DNA from 3 places in the Nonomuraea sp. NPDC049714 genome. Region 2 is predicted to be linked to each of the others. Evidence: riboswitches for the same ligand, from Rfam matches in the RefSeq annotation. Region 2 holds a riboswitch; each other region holds the start of a gene.
What was found. Region 2 has a riboswitch for thiamine pyrophosphate ahead of ACIBQX_RS44855 (purine-cytosine permease family protein). Riboswitches for the same ligand answer to the same signal wherever they lie in the genome.

Region 1: linked by a shared signal. The riboswitch ahead of thiC (phosphomethylpyrimidine synthase ThiC) and the one ahead of ACIBQX_RS44855 (purine-cytosine permease family protein) in region 2 are both predicted to bind thiamine pyrophosphate.
Region 3: linked by a shared signal. The riboswitch ahead of ACIBQX_RS05860 (FAD-dependent oxidoreductase) and the one ahead of ACIBQX_RS44855 (purine-cytosine permease family protein) in region 2 are both predicted to bind thiamine pyrophosphate.

What each region holds. Positions count from the first base shown of each region.
Region 1 covers NZ_JBITLM010000004.1:613,769-618,521, forward strand. Annotated here, with positions in the region: gene ACIBQX_RS20520 (CehA/McbA family metallohydrolase) at 1-635, opposite strand, end outside; gene ACIBQX_RS20525 (hypothetical protein) at 728-1,240, opposite strand; gene ACIBQX_RS20530 (nitroreductase family deazaflavin-dependent oxidoreductase) at 1,287-2,342, opposite strand; gene ACIBQX_RS20535 (NADPH-dependent FMN reductase) at 2,360-2,944, opposite strand; gene soxR (redox-sensitive transcriptional activator SoxR) at 3,021-3,476, shown strand; TPP riboswitch at 3,517-3,632, shown strand; gene thiC (phosphomethylpyrimidine synthase ThiC) at 3,675-4,753, shown strand, end outside.
Region 2 covers NZ_JBITLM010000017.1:170,427-175,179, reverse strand. Annotated here, with positions in the region: gene ACIBQX_RS44860 (methylated-DNA--[protein]-cysteine S-methyltransferase) at 1-206, shown strand, start outside; gene ACIBQX_RS44855 (purine-cytosine permease family protein) at 172-1,524, opposite strand; TPP riboswitch at 1,515-1,627, opposite strand; partial or broken gene xerC (tyrosine recombinase XerC) at 2,291-2,821, shown strand; gene ACIBQX_RS44845 (hypothetical protein) at 3,919-4,365, shown strand; gene ACIBQX_RS44840 (rhodanese-like domain-containing protein) at 4,514-4,753, opposite strand, start outside.
Region 3 covers NZ_JBITLM010000001.1:1,221,217-1,225,969, reverse strand. Annotated here, with positions in the region: gene ACIBQX_RS05870 (thiazole synthase) at 1-638, opposite strand, end outside; gene thiS (sulfur carrier protein ThiS) at 631-843, opposite strand; gene ACIBQX_RS05860 (FAD-dependent oxidoreductase) at 840-2,147, opposite strand; TPP riboswitch at 2,138-2,254, opposite strand; gene ACIBQX_RS05855 (NAD(P)/FAD-dependent oxidoreductase) at 2,314-3,477, shown strand; gene ACIBQX_RS05850 (Rv2175c family DNA-binding protein) at 3,508-3,882, shown strand; gene thiE (thiamine phosphate synthase) at 3,860-4,513, shown strand; gene ACIBQX_RS05840 (polyprenyl synthetase family protein) at 4,562-4,753, opposite strand, start outside.

The sequences.
Region 1 (4,753 bases), on a different contig from region 2:
TCCACCTTGGCCGGGACGCCCTCGGGATACCACCCCTGCCCGCCCGCGCCCGTCACGCTCCACCGGCAGGGGAACCCGGCCGACAGCCGGATCGTGGCCGTGGCCGCCCGCCTGGACAGCGGCGCCAGGTCCACCGGCCGGCCGTCGGCGATCAGCTCCCGGGCCACCTCCACCACCCTGGCCCCGCCCGCCGCCACGTCGTGCGCGACCCCGTCCACGACCACCGTGGCCGCCTCGGCCCGGCTGGAATCCAGCAGCAGCGCCGTACGGAAGGGCGCGTCGCCGAGGACCACCTGCGTGCGGGCCTCAAGCGCGGCCCCGGCGGGGGTCAGCCGGAGCACGGCCAGGTTGGCGAGCACGTCGCCGGCCAGCGCGTCACGCACCACCCGGTCGACGTCCACCTCGCCGAACCGATCCTCCAGCTCCTCCTCCGACAGGCCGGGGAAACGCTCGGCGAGCTGGCGCAGGCTCGATCCCCAAGAGTCGTAACGCCGGTCGAGATAGACGGTGGCCCGGGCCTGGACCACGTACCCGATCGGCTCCTCGCCCCAGCTCACCCCGTGCCGGTCGCGCAGGCCCCGGTAGTCGGCGAGGGCCCGGGCCACGCTGTCGGGAAGCAGCGAATCGTCACACATCGAACACTCCCTGGAGTCGCACGCGCCGCCATCGTGACACGAATCCGGCCCCGCGTCAGGACCGTTCGGACAACCAGATCAGCCGGAGGCCGTCAGCACATCGCGGCGTCGCCGGCGGGCGGGAGTTCGCCGTCGAGGGCGGAGACGGTGACGTTGTACTCGTTGGAGGCGGCCAGGCCGGAGTCGCCGGGGAACCAGACGTACGCGTAGGCCGTCGCACCGCCGACCGAGCCGGTGTAGCAGAGGCTCCGGTCGTTCGTCACCGACGGGTTGGCGGCGACGCGGCGCCAGCCGGACTGCGTGGCCTGCTGGTCGTAGAAGGCGAGCACGTCGGCTCTGGGAACGGTGAAGCGGTAGTTCTGGCCGACGTACACCTGCTGGTAGTCGGGCTCACAGCCGGACGACCTGCCACCCAGCGCCACGGCGTCCCCGGGCGCCTGATCGAGGATGGCGAGCGAGCTCAACACCGGGAGGAGTCGCTTCTCGGCCCCGGCGCAGCCGGTGTCGGCATCGAAGAACGAGCCGGCCGCCGAGGCGACCACGGCCAGGCCACTCGTACCGACGAGCCCCACGATGATCAGTCCGGCGACGATTTGGCGCTTCACGAGGCGGAGCCTAGTCGACCGGACGACCCGGGACGCCACCGTGACGTTACGCCCTCTCCAGGATGACCAGGGGAAGGTCGCGCTCCGTCCCCTCCTGGTAGGTGTCGTAGAGCGGGAAGACCTCCGCCATCACCCGCCAGAGCCGTCGCTTCTCCTGCGGGGTGGCCACCCGCGCCCGCGCGTCGAAGATGTCGCCGCCGACCTGGACGGTGACGCCGGGGTTCGCGGACAGGTTGAGGTACCAGGCGGGGTGCTGGGGCGAGCCGCCGTTCGAGGCCACCAGCAGGTGGCGGTCGCCGTCCCGCCCGTAGATCAGCGCGGTACGGCGGAGCCTGCCGGACTTACGGCCCCGGGTGGTGAGCAGCAGGGTCGGCAAGCCCTGGTAGAGGTGACCGTCTCGTCCGTCGCTGTCCACGTACGTGCGGATGTGCTCGGCCACCCACCCCGTCGGGCTGTCCAGCACTTCCTCAGCCGGCCCGCTAGCGGCGGGCGCGTCCTTGGCGGGCGCGGGGAGGCTGCGCAGCAGGTGGTAGCGCCTGACCTGGCTGTTCTTCACTCCGGGGAACCGCTGGACCCGTCGCCAGTCGGCCGAACCGCCCACCGCGCCCTGGCCGGAGCTCGCGATGGCGTCCCGGTGTGCCCGCTCGTCGGTCCACTCGGCGTAGTTGAGCACGCGCGTGCCGTCGGCGCTCACGTGGAAGTGGCCCGAAATCCCGCCGGGATGCGGCTCGGCCTCGCTCGCCAGCGCCTGGAACACGGTGTCGATCCACTGCCGCTGCCGCTCCCGGTCGGGCCCGTCGAACTCGACGCGCACGGCGACCAGGCACCCCGGCGTCGGCCGGTCCTCCCGCTCTCCGCTGCGGTACAGCTCGTACTCGACGGGCTCGGCTCCCGTCAGCCCGGTCACGAACGCGCGATCGGCCGCGCCGCTCACCCACTGCGTGTAGGTCAGTACGGCGCCGCCGTCCGTGGCGGCGAACTCGGTGACCGACAGGAGCCCCGCCGGCCACGGCGCCCCCTCCCAGGCGGCGGCCGAGGAGGATTCGGTCACCAGGACGGTGCCGGCATCGGGTCGGGCGATCTGTGGCCACATGCTGCTCATGAACGGTGTCCTCCTGGTCAGGCGGCGTAGGGGTGATGGGAGCGGGCCGAGCGCAGTGCGCGGGCCCACCAGACGAACTGGTCGAGCAGGCGGGTCGCGGCTGCCTCGCAGGACGCCGGGTCCTTGGGCCGCCCGTCCGGGGTGAACTGGTAGGCGGCTCCGTGGAAGCTGACGGTGTCGCGGATGGTGACCGCGTGCAGCTCGGCGAACACCTGCCGGAGGTGCTCGACAGCCCGCAGCCCGCCGGATACGCCGCCGTACGAGATGAATCCGACGGGCTTGGCCTGCCATTCGGTGAAATGCCAGTCGATGGCGGATTTGAGGGACGCGGGATAGCTGTGGTTGTACTCGGGCGTCACCACGACGAACCCGTCGGCCCGGGTCAGCCGTTCGCTCACGGCCGCGAGCGCCCGCGCGTCCTCCGCGCCGGGTTCGCCGGTCAGGTGCGCGGGCAGCCGTGCCTGCGCCAGGTCGATGAGATCGACGACGACGTCCTGACGCGCGGCGGCCTGCTCGGCGAACCAGGCGGCGACCGTGGGGCCGAACCGGCCCGCACGCGTGCTCCCCACGATCAACGCGAGGTGGAGCGGTCTGTCAGACATACGCGGTCCTTTCAAGGTCGACCCCCCAAGCGTCGAACTTGAACAAAGGTTTAAGTCAAGGGCTAGGCTGCCCGGCATGGCATCGATCCCTCCGGAGACCACGGAGCTGACGATCGGCGAGCTGTCGGAGCGCAGCGGCGTTCCCGCCTCGGCGCTGCGCTTCTACGAGCGGCAGGGCCTCATCGCCAGCCGCCGCACGACGGGCAACCAGCGCCGCTACCCCCGCCAGACGCTGCGCCAGCTCGCCTTCATCCGCGCCTCGCACCACCTGGGCATCCCGCTCACGGTGATCGGCGACGTGCTCGCCCTGCTGCCCGACGGTGTGGCGCCGACCCGCGAGTTCTGGGTCAAGGCGTCCGCATGCTGGAGCGCGGAGATCGACGCCCGGATCGAGCGGCTGGAGCGGATGCGGGACCGGTTCACCGACTGCATCGGCTGCGGCTGCCTGTCCTTCGAGGTCTGCGCCCTGACCAACCCGGCCGACCGGCTCGGCCAGGACGGCCCGGGGCCGCGCCGCCTGTTCGACTTCTGACACGGATCTTGCGCGTCGCCGGATGCCGGGTTAGCTTGAGGCAGTCCAACGCGGGAGCCCGGTTCGACCGGGCTGAGAGGACGGCTACTCATCAGCCGCCGACCGCCAGAACCTGCTCCGGGTAATGCCGGCGAAGGGAGTTGCGTGGTGAGCGACGCGCGCTTTTCCAAGGTCCACATCGGTGATCTCCGAGTCCCCATGCGCGAGATCCTGCTGTCCAACGGCGAACGGGTGCGCCTGTACGACACCTCCGGGCCGTACACCGACCAGTCCGTGACCACCGACCTCACCCAGGGCCTGCCGCCGCTGCGCCGGGAGTGGATCCTCGACCGGGGCGACGTCGCCCCGCAGGCGTCGGGGACGCTGCGGGCGACCGGGGCGCCGGTCACCCAGCTCGCCTACGCCCGCGCGGGCCTGATCACCCGCGAGATGGAGTTCGTCGCGGTCAGGGAAGGGGTCGCGCCGGAGTTCGTCCGGGACGAGGTGGCCGCCGGCCGGGCCATCATCCCGGCGAACGTCAACCACCCCGAGACCGAGCCCATGATCATCGGCCGCAACTTCCTGGTGAAGATCAACGCCAACATCGGCAACTCGGCCGTCTCCTCCTCCATCGAGGAGGAGGTGGAGAAGATGACCTGGGCCACCCGCTGGGGAGCCGACACCATCATGGACCTGTCCACCGGCAAGGACATCCACGCCACCCGCGAGTGGATCATCCGCAACTCCCCCGTCCCCGTCGGCACCGTGCCCATCTACCAGGCCCTGGAGAAGGTCAACGGGGTCGCCGCCGACCTGTCGTGGGAGGTCTACCGCGACACCCTGATCGAGCAGTGCGAGCAGGGCGTCGACTACATGACCGTGCACGCCGGCGTCCGGCTGGCGTACGTGCCGCTGACGGCCCGCCGCAAGACCGGCATCGTCTCGCGCGGCGGCTCGATCATGGCCGCCTGGTGCCTGGCGCACCACCGCGAGAGCTTCCTGTACGAACACTTCGCCGACATGTGCGAGCTCCTGGCCGCCTACGACGTGGCGTTCTCCCTCGGCGACGGGCTGCGGCCCGGCTCCATCGCCGACGCCAACGACGAGGCCCAGTTCGCGGAGCTCCGCACGCTCGGCGAGCTCACCTCCATCGCCCGCGACCACGGCGTCCAGGTGATGATCGAGGGCCCCGGCCACGTGCCCATGCACAAGATCAAGGAGAACGTCGACCTGCAGCGCGAGCTCTGCGACGACGCGCCCTTCTACACGCTCGGCCCCCTGGTCACCGACATCGCTCC
Region 2 (4,753 bases):
CCACCATGGAGCGGATCGGCGAGCTCATCGGCCGGCCGCGCGCGCTGCGCGCGGTCGGCAACGCGCTCAGCTCCAACCCCGTGTGCGTGGTCGTGCCGTGTCACCGGGTCGTGCGGGAGGACGGCGAGCTCGGCGACTACGCGGGAGGCGCGGCCGCCAAGCGCCACCTGCTCAACGTCGAGCGTCGCGAGTCGCGCGGCGCCTGAGCGCGCCCACCGCCAGCGTGACCAGGGCCGCCACGATGGCTCCGCCCAGCGCGCCGTTCATCCACGGCTCCCTGGTGAAGCCGATCGCCTCGCGGACCGCGGCCCACATCCCGTCCCACTGGGCGATCGTGGGGGTCGAGGTGGTCAGCCAGTAGGCGGCGAAGCCGAGCGCCCAGGGCAGCAGCATCGACCAGCGGGCGGGCGCGTTCTCGGCGGTGTTCCAGCGGGTCGAGCCGCCGAGCAGGAAGTAGTCCACGGCGAGCACCGCGAACATCGGCACGAAGACCGCGCCGATCAGGCCGAGGAACGCGCCGTAGGACGTCACGTCGACCACGAGCGCGATGGCGACGGTGAGCACGCCGATGACGGTGCTGAGGATCCGCCTGTCGACCCGCGGCATGAGGTTCTGCAGCGAGACGGTCGTGGAGTAGACGTTGGCGAAGGACTGGTCGGCCTCGCGCAGCACGAGGATGGCGAAGAACAGCGCGCCCAGCGGCGCGGCCACGAAGGGCACGAACACCGCCGTGCTGTCGGCCGCCACCGCCCCGGCCCCCGCGATGGCCACCGCGTAGACACCGAGCCCGAGGCAGGCGACCTGGGCCAGCGTGTAGCCGCCGACGACCCCGGTGAAGGCGGCCCGGCTGGACCTGGAGTGCCGGGCGAAGTCGGCGGCGAGCGGCACCCACGACACCGACAGCGCGATCACGTAGTCGACCGCGGGCATGAACGCCGTCCAGCTGCCGCCCGTCTGCGGCGGCGCGTCGCCGAGGAACCGTACGGCGAACCAGATGAGCGCGATGATCACGGCGATGGTGATGTAGCGGCGCAGCAGCCTGATCGCGCCGAGCGGCCAGATGGTCAGCACCGTGGTCAGCACCCCGGCGACGATCACCCACACCGCGTACGGGACGGTGTCGCCGAAGATGGCCATCGCGCCCATCGAGATGACCCAGAGCTCGAACGCGCCCCAGCCGATCATCTGGATGATGTTGAGCGCCGTCGGGATGTAGGACAGCCGGGCCCCGAACAGGCCGCGCAGCAGCACCATCGCGGGCTGCCCGGTCTGCGTGCCGGGGATGGCCGACAGCCCCACCATGGCGGTGCCGATCAGGCTGCCCACGACCGTCGCGGTCAGCGCGGCGGCCAGCGTCAGCGGGGCGCCGCCCAGCGGGTCGATCAGGAACAGCGCGCCGGAGAAGCCCAGCAGGCTGACGGCCAGGTTGGCCCAGAGCGCGCCCTGGTCGAGCACGCCCAGCGTCTTGGGCGCCGCGCTTTCGAGGGTGAGGGGGACTTCGTCGTCGTGGACGGCATGCGACATCGCGCACTCCCTACGCCGGCATTACCCGGACAGGTTCATGCGGTCGGCAGCAGCAGTAGCTACCCTCTCAGCCTGGTTGCCCCAAGCTCCCGCGGGGGGTTGGTACACGAAGCTGGGATCATCCCAGCTCGCGCCCCCATGATGCACCATTCGTCCTAGATCGGCCACCACCGGGGTAGCTGCCATCGCGCCCTCGGGAGAGTCCGTGCAGGTCCGCAGGAGTACAGCTACGTGCGTGGCGGTAGCTGTACTTGGTGGCTGTACAACCGTGCACGCTGATGCTGGTCATGCGGACATGCAGCGTTGTGTTCTCTTGCAACGCACCGCTACACGCGAGCTCCGCCAAGTGAGGGCGTCGACACTCATCGCGAAAGCGAGCCCCTGCCGAGCTTCTCATCCTTCAAAGGCACCGCGAAGTAGCCGATCTCCAACGCCTCTTCGTAACACGAAGTTGCGAACCAGCAGGTCAAAGGTGCAAGCCGATAGCCTTTCGAACAAACTGTCGGCCAGCATCCTTATAGTCCAGAGCTTAGAACCGCCTACCCTGCCAGCGAGGCAGCCGGAGCTCCAACCGGGTTTGTCACGCTTGGGTAGCTCTCATCTCTGTCCGATCTTGTACGAAGGGCGCACACTATGAGATCAAGCGTTCACGACCAACATCATCCGCTAGGACACTCGGAGCGAAAGACGTGTCACTCTTCCGACCCGTTCCACCCTTCACACCGGACAGCAGAGCCAATCGACTGGCGGATTACACGGGCTCCGCAAGGGGGAGGTGCTCGGACTCGACTGGAAGTACGTGGACCTCGACGCTGGCGAACTTTACGTCGGCGAGCAACTCCAACGGGTCGGTGACCAACTCCTGCGACGGGCCGTGAAGACCGAAGGCTCCGAGGCGCCGCTACCCCTGCCGGGAATTTGCACCGCCGCCCTCCGACTCCACAAGCAGCAACAGGACCACGACCGCGAGGAAGCTGCGGAGCGTTGGCAGGAGACCGGCCTGGTCTTCACCTCACCCCTGGGCAAGGCCCTCGACCCCACCAAGTTCAACGCCCGATTCGATGCCCGCATCGCTAAATCGGGCATACGCCGAATCACCGTCCATGGCACCCGAGGGACGTGCGCCACGCTGCTGGCCGCACTGGACGTACACCCCCGCGTAGCCATGCGGATTCTGCGCCACAGCAACATCAAAATGACGATGGAGGTCTACACCGACGCTACTGACGAAGCCACCTGTGAGGCCCTGAGGAAACTCGGTGGAGCGCTGGACGGCCTTCCGGAGCCAGGCCTCTGACCACCGCGAATAGTGATGCGCAGGGAACTCATCGTCCAGCGTCAACGACCTACGCCCCCGGCCACCTGACGGCCACGATGGTGCTGGTCTCGCAACTGAGCCTGACGCGCAGGCACAACATACCCGAAACATACCGGCGCCTACTAGAACAGTAGTGGAACCGACTTCGGAGTAACCCGATGCCCGTTTCAGCTGAGGCACAAGACAATTCGCCGCACCCCCGTATGTGGCGAAGTAGAGAAAGGTGTTTTATGAAGCGATTCTTGACGGCGACTGTGCTGGTAGGAGCGAGTTGCTTGACGCTGTTCGTCAGCGCATCCCCGGCCAGCGCAGATGTCCGCGTAGCTACCTACAGCACCTTGAAGAAATGCGCGGCAGGCGATGCGGCTTACACAGCGCTCACTGAGCACGCCTACCGCTGCAAGCGCGGACTCCATTGGCAAAACCCTCCCTATCACCTGTATAGGGTTACGTAGGACCGTTCGGTGTGATGCGCACGGGGCGTGAGCACCAAACACGCGCTCGGAGTCAGCGGGGACGCCGGGGACACCCAGTGACTGTGCGCGGAACAGATCGGTGCGGGGGAACTCAGCGCCGCAACCTCGCGACTACCGCTCCTGGCAGTGACTCCCCCAACTGCTGGGGTCATTCTCGTTGAGCAGGCGCAGAGCCTAGAGGCCTACTGCTGTACTTCGTAGCTGTACGAGGGTCAAAGAGGCCACCTACGAACCCCGTGGGTGGCCTTTGACCTGCACCGGAGCGGAAGTACGCGCCGTAGAGGCACTATCCGGACAGGTTCATGCGGTCGGCAGCAGCAGTAGCTACCCTCTCAGCCTGGTTGCCCCAAGCTCCCGCGGGGGGTTGGTACACGAAGCCGGGATCATCCCAGCTCGCGCCCCCATGATGCACCATTCGTCCTAGATCGGCCACCACCGGGGGCTGTACGGACCGACCGTCTCGCCCGAAGTCATCTCTCGACTCCGGGTGACCAGGCGTATTCCCGGCGTATTCCACAGTGCTGCCGACGAGTGCAATGATCACTCCGCGCGCTGGAGTTCACTCCAAGGCGAACCGCGACATCTCTTGCTGGAGGACTGTTGAAGACACGCATTCTGGGCGCCGTGCTGGGCATCGCAGCGTTGAGCGGGCTGCTGGTGGCAAGCCCGGCGCAGGCGAGAGACGGAGTGTCCTCCGCCCGCGTGTCAAACCCTGACCGTGCCGGCGCCGGGTACGCCCAGACGACCGTCGACTTCGTCAACCGGAAGAAGGTCATCTTTCGGAACTTCAAGGTGCGCGACATCTGTCCCGCTGACAACCATGGGGTGCGGGCCCGGATTGAGTGGATACACACCGACGGAACCAGGGGGTACGGCGCCTGGAAGAAGGACACCAGCTGCGGCTCCCACGGCACCAACTTTGGAAACTTCGTCCGCACCGGCTCCAAGTCCATAAAGTTCGTCTACGTAAGGGTGTGCATCTCCAACAAACGAGGCCAACACCTGGTTTGCAAGGATGGCAAGTGGCGACGCAACCAGTACGTCTGAGCCGCTGACGCTCGGGCTTCAGCTGGTCGGCGTACAGGGCTTGCTGACACTGGCGAGTTCGCGGGGCCATCCGCAACCGTGCGGGTGGCCCTTGACCTGCGTCTTAAAGCAGTACCGGCCGATGACGGCACGATCCTGACAAGTTCGTTCAGGCGACGAAGGGCTGCTGACCCGTCTCGCTCACCATCGGACGCTTCTCGTGCTCCCAGGAGCGCATGCCGCCGTCGACGTTGATCGCCTCGCGGCCGACCTGGTTGAGCCAGGCGGCGACCTGCATCGAGCGGCCGCCCACCCGGCAGACGACGTAAACAGTCCGGTCGCCGGGCACCTCGTCGAGGCGGGACTGGATCTGCGTCATGGGGATGTGCACCGCTTCGGGGGCGTGACC
Region 3 (4,753 bases), on a different contig from region 2:
CGCTGCGCCCTGGTCACCGCCGTCGCCAGGAGCACGGCGTCGCAGCCCAGCTCCATCGCCAGGGCGGCGTCGCTGGCCGTGCCGATGCCCGCGTCGAGGATCACCGGCACCCCGGCCGCCTCCACGATGAGCTCGATGCTGTGCGGGTTGCGGATGCCGAGCCCGGAGCCGATCGGCGAGCCGAGCGGCATCACCGCCGCGCAGCCGGCCTGCTCCAGGCGGCGGGCGAGCGCCGGGTCGTCGCCGATGTACGGCAGCACCACGAAACCGTCGGCCACCAGCCGCTCGGCCGCGTCGAACGTCTCGATCGGGTCCGGCAGCAGGGTCCGCTCGTCGGCGATGACCTCCAGCTTGACCCAGTCGGTGCCGAGCGCCTCCCTGGCCAGCCGCGCCGTCAGCACGGCGTCGCCGGCGGTGAAGCAGCCCGCCGTGTTGGGCAGCACCCGGATGCCGCGCTCGCGGAGCACGTCCAGCACCGAGCCGCGGGCGCCGGGGTCGAGCCGCCGCATCGCCACCGTGGTCAGCTCCGTGCCGGACGCCGCCAGCGCCGCGTCGAGCACCTCCAGCGAGGGCGCGCCGCCCGTGCCCATGATGAGCCGGGAGGAGAACTTCTCCCCGGCGATGATCAGATCATCCACCTTGCACCGCCGTCAGCACCTCCACGAGGTCGCCCTCGCGCAGCGCCGTGGTCTCCCACGAGCCGCGCGTGACCACCTCACCGTTCACGGCCACCGCCACGCCGGTGGTGGCCCCGCCTGACCGTCCGGTCAGCTTCTGTACGGCCTGCGCCACGGTCATGCTGTCAGGCACCTCGTGCGCGGCCCCGTTGACCATCAGTTTCATGAGATATCCCGGAATCTAGCGGGTGAGCACAATGTCGCGAGATCGCCACCCTCGCCCTGGACGATCGCGGCCGTGACGGGGGTGAGCAGCACCCCACTGCGGAAGTGACCGGTGGCCAGCGTGAGGCCCGGCGTGCCGCTCGGCCCGACGATCGGCAGATTGTCCGGTGTCCCCGGGCGCAGGCCCGCCACCACGTCGGCGACCTCCAGCTCGGTGACGCCCGGCACCAGCTCCCTGGCGTCCCGCAGCAGCTCGTACAGGCCGCCCGCGGTCACCCTGGTGTCGAAGCCCAGCTCCTCCTGCGTGCCGCCGACGACCAGCTCGCCGTCACCGCGCGGCACCAGATAGACCGGCGTCCCGTGCACCATGCCGCGCACGCACCGGCCGAGCAGCGGCCGCTCCGAACGCAGCCGCATGATCTGCCCCTTGACCGGGCGTACCGGCACGTTCGCCAGCTCGCCGCTCCACGCCCCGGCCGCCAGCACCACCCGTTCGGCCAGGATCTCCCCGGGGCTCGCCGGGGGCGCCAGCCGTACACCCGTGACCCGGTCGCCGTCGCGCAGCAGCTCGCTGACGCGCGCCGGCACCAGCGGCACGCCGCGCCGCTCCAGGGCGGCGAGCAGCGCCGCGGTGACGCGGCGCGGGTTCACCCAGGCGTCGGTCCCGGCCAGCAGCCCGCCACGCACGGAGGGCGCCAGCATCGGCTCCAGCCGGCGGCACTCCCGGCCCGTCAGCCGCTCGACCGGCAGGCCCAGCTTCTCCATGAACGCGGCAAGCTCGCCCAGCGCGGCCAGGTCGTCGGCCCCGAACGCCACGTCGAGCGTCCCGTCGGCCCGCAGGTCGAGCCCGGCCCTGGCGGCGGCGGAGATCCCCCCGCCGAAGCCTTCGCCCGAGCCGGACACCCCGTCCGCACCGCCCGCCGCGCCGAGCTCGCCGTCGGAGCCAGGGGCGGCGCCCGGGATGAGCCCGTGACGGGAGCCAGGGGCGTTGTCCGGGACGGGACCGTCGCCGGGGGCGGGCTTCGGGGCGGGCGCGTGGCGGGAGCCGGGGGTGTCGTTCGTCAGGCCCGCGTCGGCGGCGAGTTCGGCGGCGAAGGCGGGCCAGCGGCTCAGGGAGGCGAGGCCGAGCCGGAGCAGCGGCTCCTCGGTGTAGGTGACCTCGCTGACCGGCGCCAGCATGCCCGCCGCGGCGTGGGAGGCGCCCGAGGCCGGGGCCGGATCCACCACGGTGACCGGCCGGCCCTCGCGAGCCAGCCGCCAGGCGATGGACAGCCCGACGATGCCCGCTCCGACGACCACGTCCATGGTCCGCTCCCTTCGCCGGCATGATCCGGATCAGGTGTCTTGCGGTCGAAGGCCCGGTAAAGCCTTCCTCTCAGCCCGGTATCGGCCGGACTCCCGCGCGTCTTACGTCCCCTACCTTACGGCCTCGACGCGACGATCCGGCACGCCCCCCGTTATGGTCATTTACGTGAATCGTGTCGTGGTGGTAGGAGCGGGTCTGGCGGGCGTGCGCAGCGTCGAGGCTCTGCGTGCGCGGGGCTTCGACGGCAAGATCACTTTGATCGGGGAGGAGCGGCATCGGCCGTATGACCGCCCGCCCCTGTCGAAGGCCGTGCTGCTCGGCGACTCCGACTCCAGCTTCGTCGACTCCGACCTGTCCGCGATGGGGATCGACTTCAGGCCCGGCGTCTCGGCCAAGGCGTTGCGGGCCGGCGCCGTGGAGACCACCGAGGGCGAGCTCGCCTATGACGGGCTGGTGATCGCCACCGGGACCGAGCCGATTATGCTGCCCGGCGACGGCCCGCAGCACGCGCTGCGCACCCTGGACGACTCGCTGGAGCTGCGGGCCAGGCTGGTCCCCGGCGCTCGGGTGGCGGTCGTCGGCGCGGGCTGGATCGGCGCGGAGGTGGCCACCGCGGCCCGCCGGGCCGGTTGCGCGGTGACGGTGATCGAGGCCGCCTCCGCACCGCTCGCGCTCGCGGTCGGCGCCGAGATCGGCGCTCGCACGCTGAGCTGGTACGACGGCATCGACCTGCGGCTCGACACCATGGTCGGAGCGGTGGAGGAGGGCGGCGTCGAGCTGGTCGGCGGCGGCTTCGTCGAGGCGCACGTGGTCGTCGCCGGGATCGGCGTGCGCCCGGCCGTCGAGTGGCTCGCCGACGCCGACATCGACCTGCACAACGGCGTCGTCACCGACGAGCACCTGCGCACCTCGATGCCGGGCGTGGTCGCGGTGGGCGACTGCGCCGCCTGGTGGTCGCGCCGCTACCAGGCCAGGCTGCGCGTGGAGCACTGGGACACCGCGCTGGGCGCGCCCGAGGTCGCCGCCGCGACCCTGCTGGGGGAGAAGGCGGTCTACGACCCGGTCCCGTACTTCTGGTCGGAGCAGTTCGGCCACATGATCCAGTACGCGGGCCATCATCCGGCCGGCCGGCGGCTGCTGTACCGGGGCACGCCGGAGGGCAAGTGGTCGGCCTGCTGGCTCACCGACGAGGACGAGCTGGCCGCGGTGCTGTCCGTGGACCGGCCCCGCGACCTCGTCCAGGGACGCCGAATCATCGAGGCGGGCCACCGTCTGGACACGGAACGCCTGGTGGATCCGGACGTCCCCCTACGAGATTGTGTTGTTTGAGCAAGCACGGCGTGTGGTAGTTGTGGTTTCGTGACGCTTTCTGTTGCACAGATCGACCGGGAGACCGACCAGCTCGTTGACGAGTGGCTCACTCTCCCCGAAGTGGCCCAGCGCCTGGGGCTTCCCCTGGGGCGGGCCAAGCAGCTCCTCAAGGATCACAAGCTGCTCGGCGTAAGGCGGGGCAGCGGCGGGCCACAGGTGCCCGCGGTGTTCCTTGAAGGAAAGGACGTGATGAAGGGCCTCCCCGGCACACTCACCGTGCTGCAGGACGCCGGCTACGACGATGTCGAGGCGCTGCGCTGGCTCTTCACCCCCGATGACTCGCTGCCAGGCTCGCCGGTTCAGGCGATCAAGGCCGGTCGTCATACAGAGGTGAAACGGCGTGCCCAGGCCCTCGCTTTCTGACGCACGCCTCTACCTGTGCACCGACGGTCGGCGTGATCGTGGTGACCTGGCCGACTTCCTCGACGCGGTGCTCGCCGCGGGCGTGGACATCGTCCAGTTGCGGGAGAAGGGGCTCGAGGCGCGCGAAGAGCTCGCGCTGCTCGAGGTCTTCCGCGACGCCTGTGACCGGCATGGCCGGCTGCTGGCGGTCAACGACCGGGCCGACATCGCCTACTCCGCCCACCCAGACGTGCTCCACCTGGGGCAGGACGACCTTCCTGTGGCCGTCGCGCGAGAGATACTCGGCGACGACATCGTCATCGGACGGTCCACCCACTCCGCCGCCGAGGCATCCGCCGCGGCCGTGGAGGAGGGCGTCGACTACTTCTGCTGCGGCCCGATCTGGCCCACGCCGACCAAGCCCGGCCGCCACGCGCCCGGCCCGCCGCTGCTCAGGCACGCGGCGTCGCTGGGCGTGGACCGGCCCTGGTTCGGCATCGGCGGCATCGGCCTGTCCAACCTGGACGAGGTCATGTCGTACGGAGTGTCCAGGGTCGTGGTCGTGCGCGCGATCACCGACGCGGAGGATCCGGGCGCGGCCACGGCCGAGTTCGCCAAGCGGCTCACGTCCTCCGGGACGCCGGCCGGGTGAGCTTTCGCGGTCACATCCTGCGGGATGCGGGCTGGGTCAGCTTCGCGGTCACATCCTGCGGGAGGTGGCCGCGACGGCGAGTTCGGCGAGCGCGGCGCGGGCTTCGGGCGTGATCGGCGACTGTTCGAGTGAGGCGAGCGCCTTGCCGAGATAGTCGCCGATCATGTCCTCGCACTCCCGGAGCGCGCCGGTGCCCTCGATGATCTCGCGCAGGGTGGCCACGCCCCGCTCGTCGAGGTC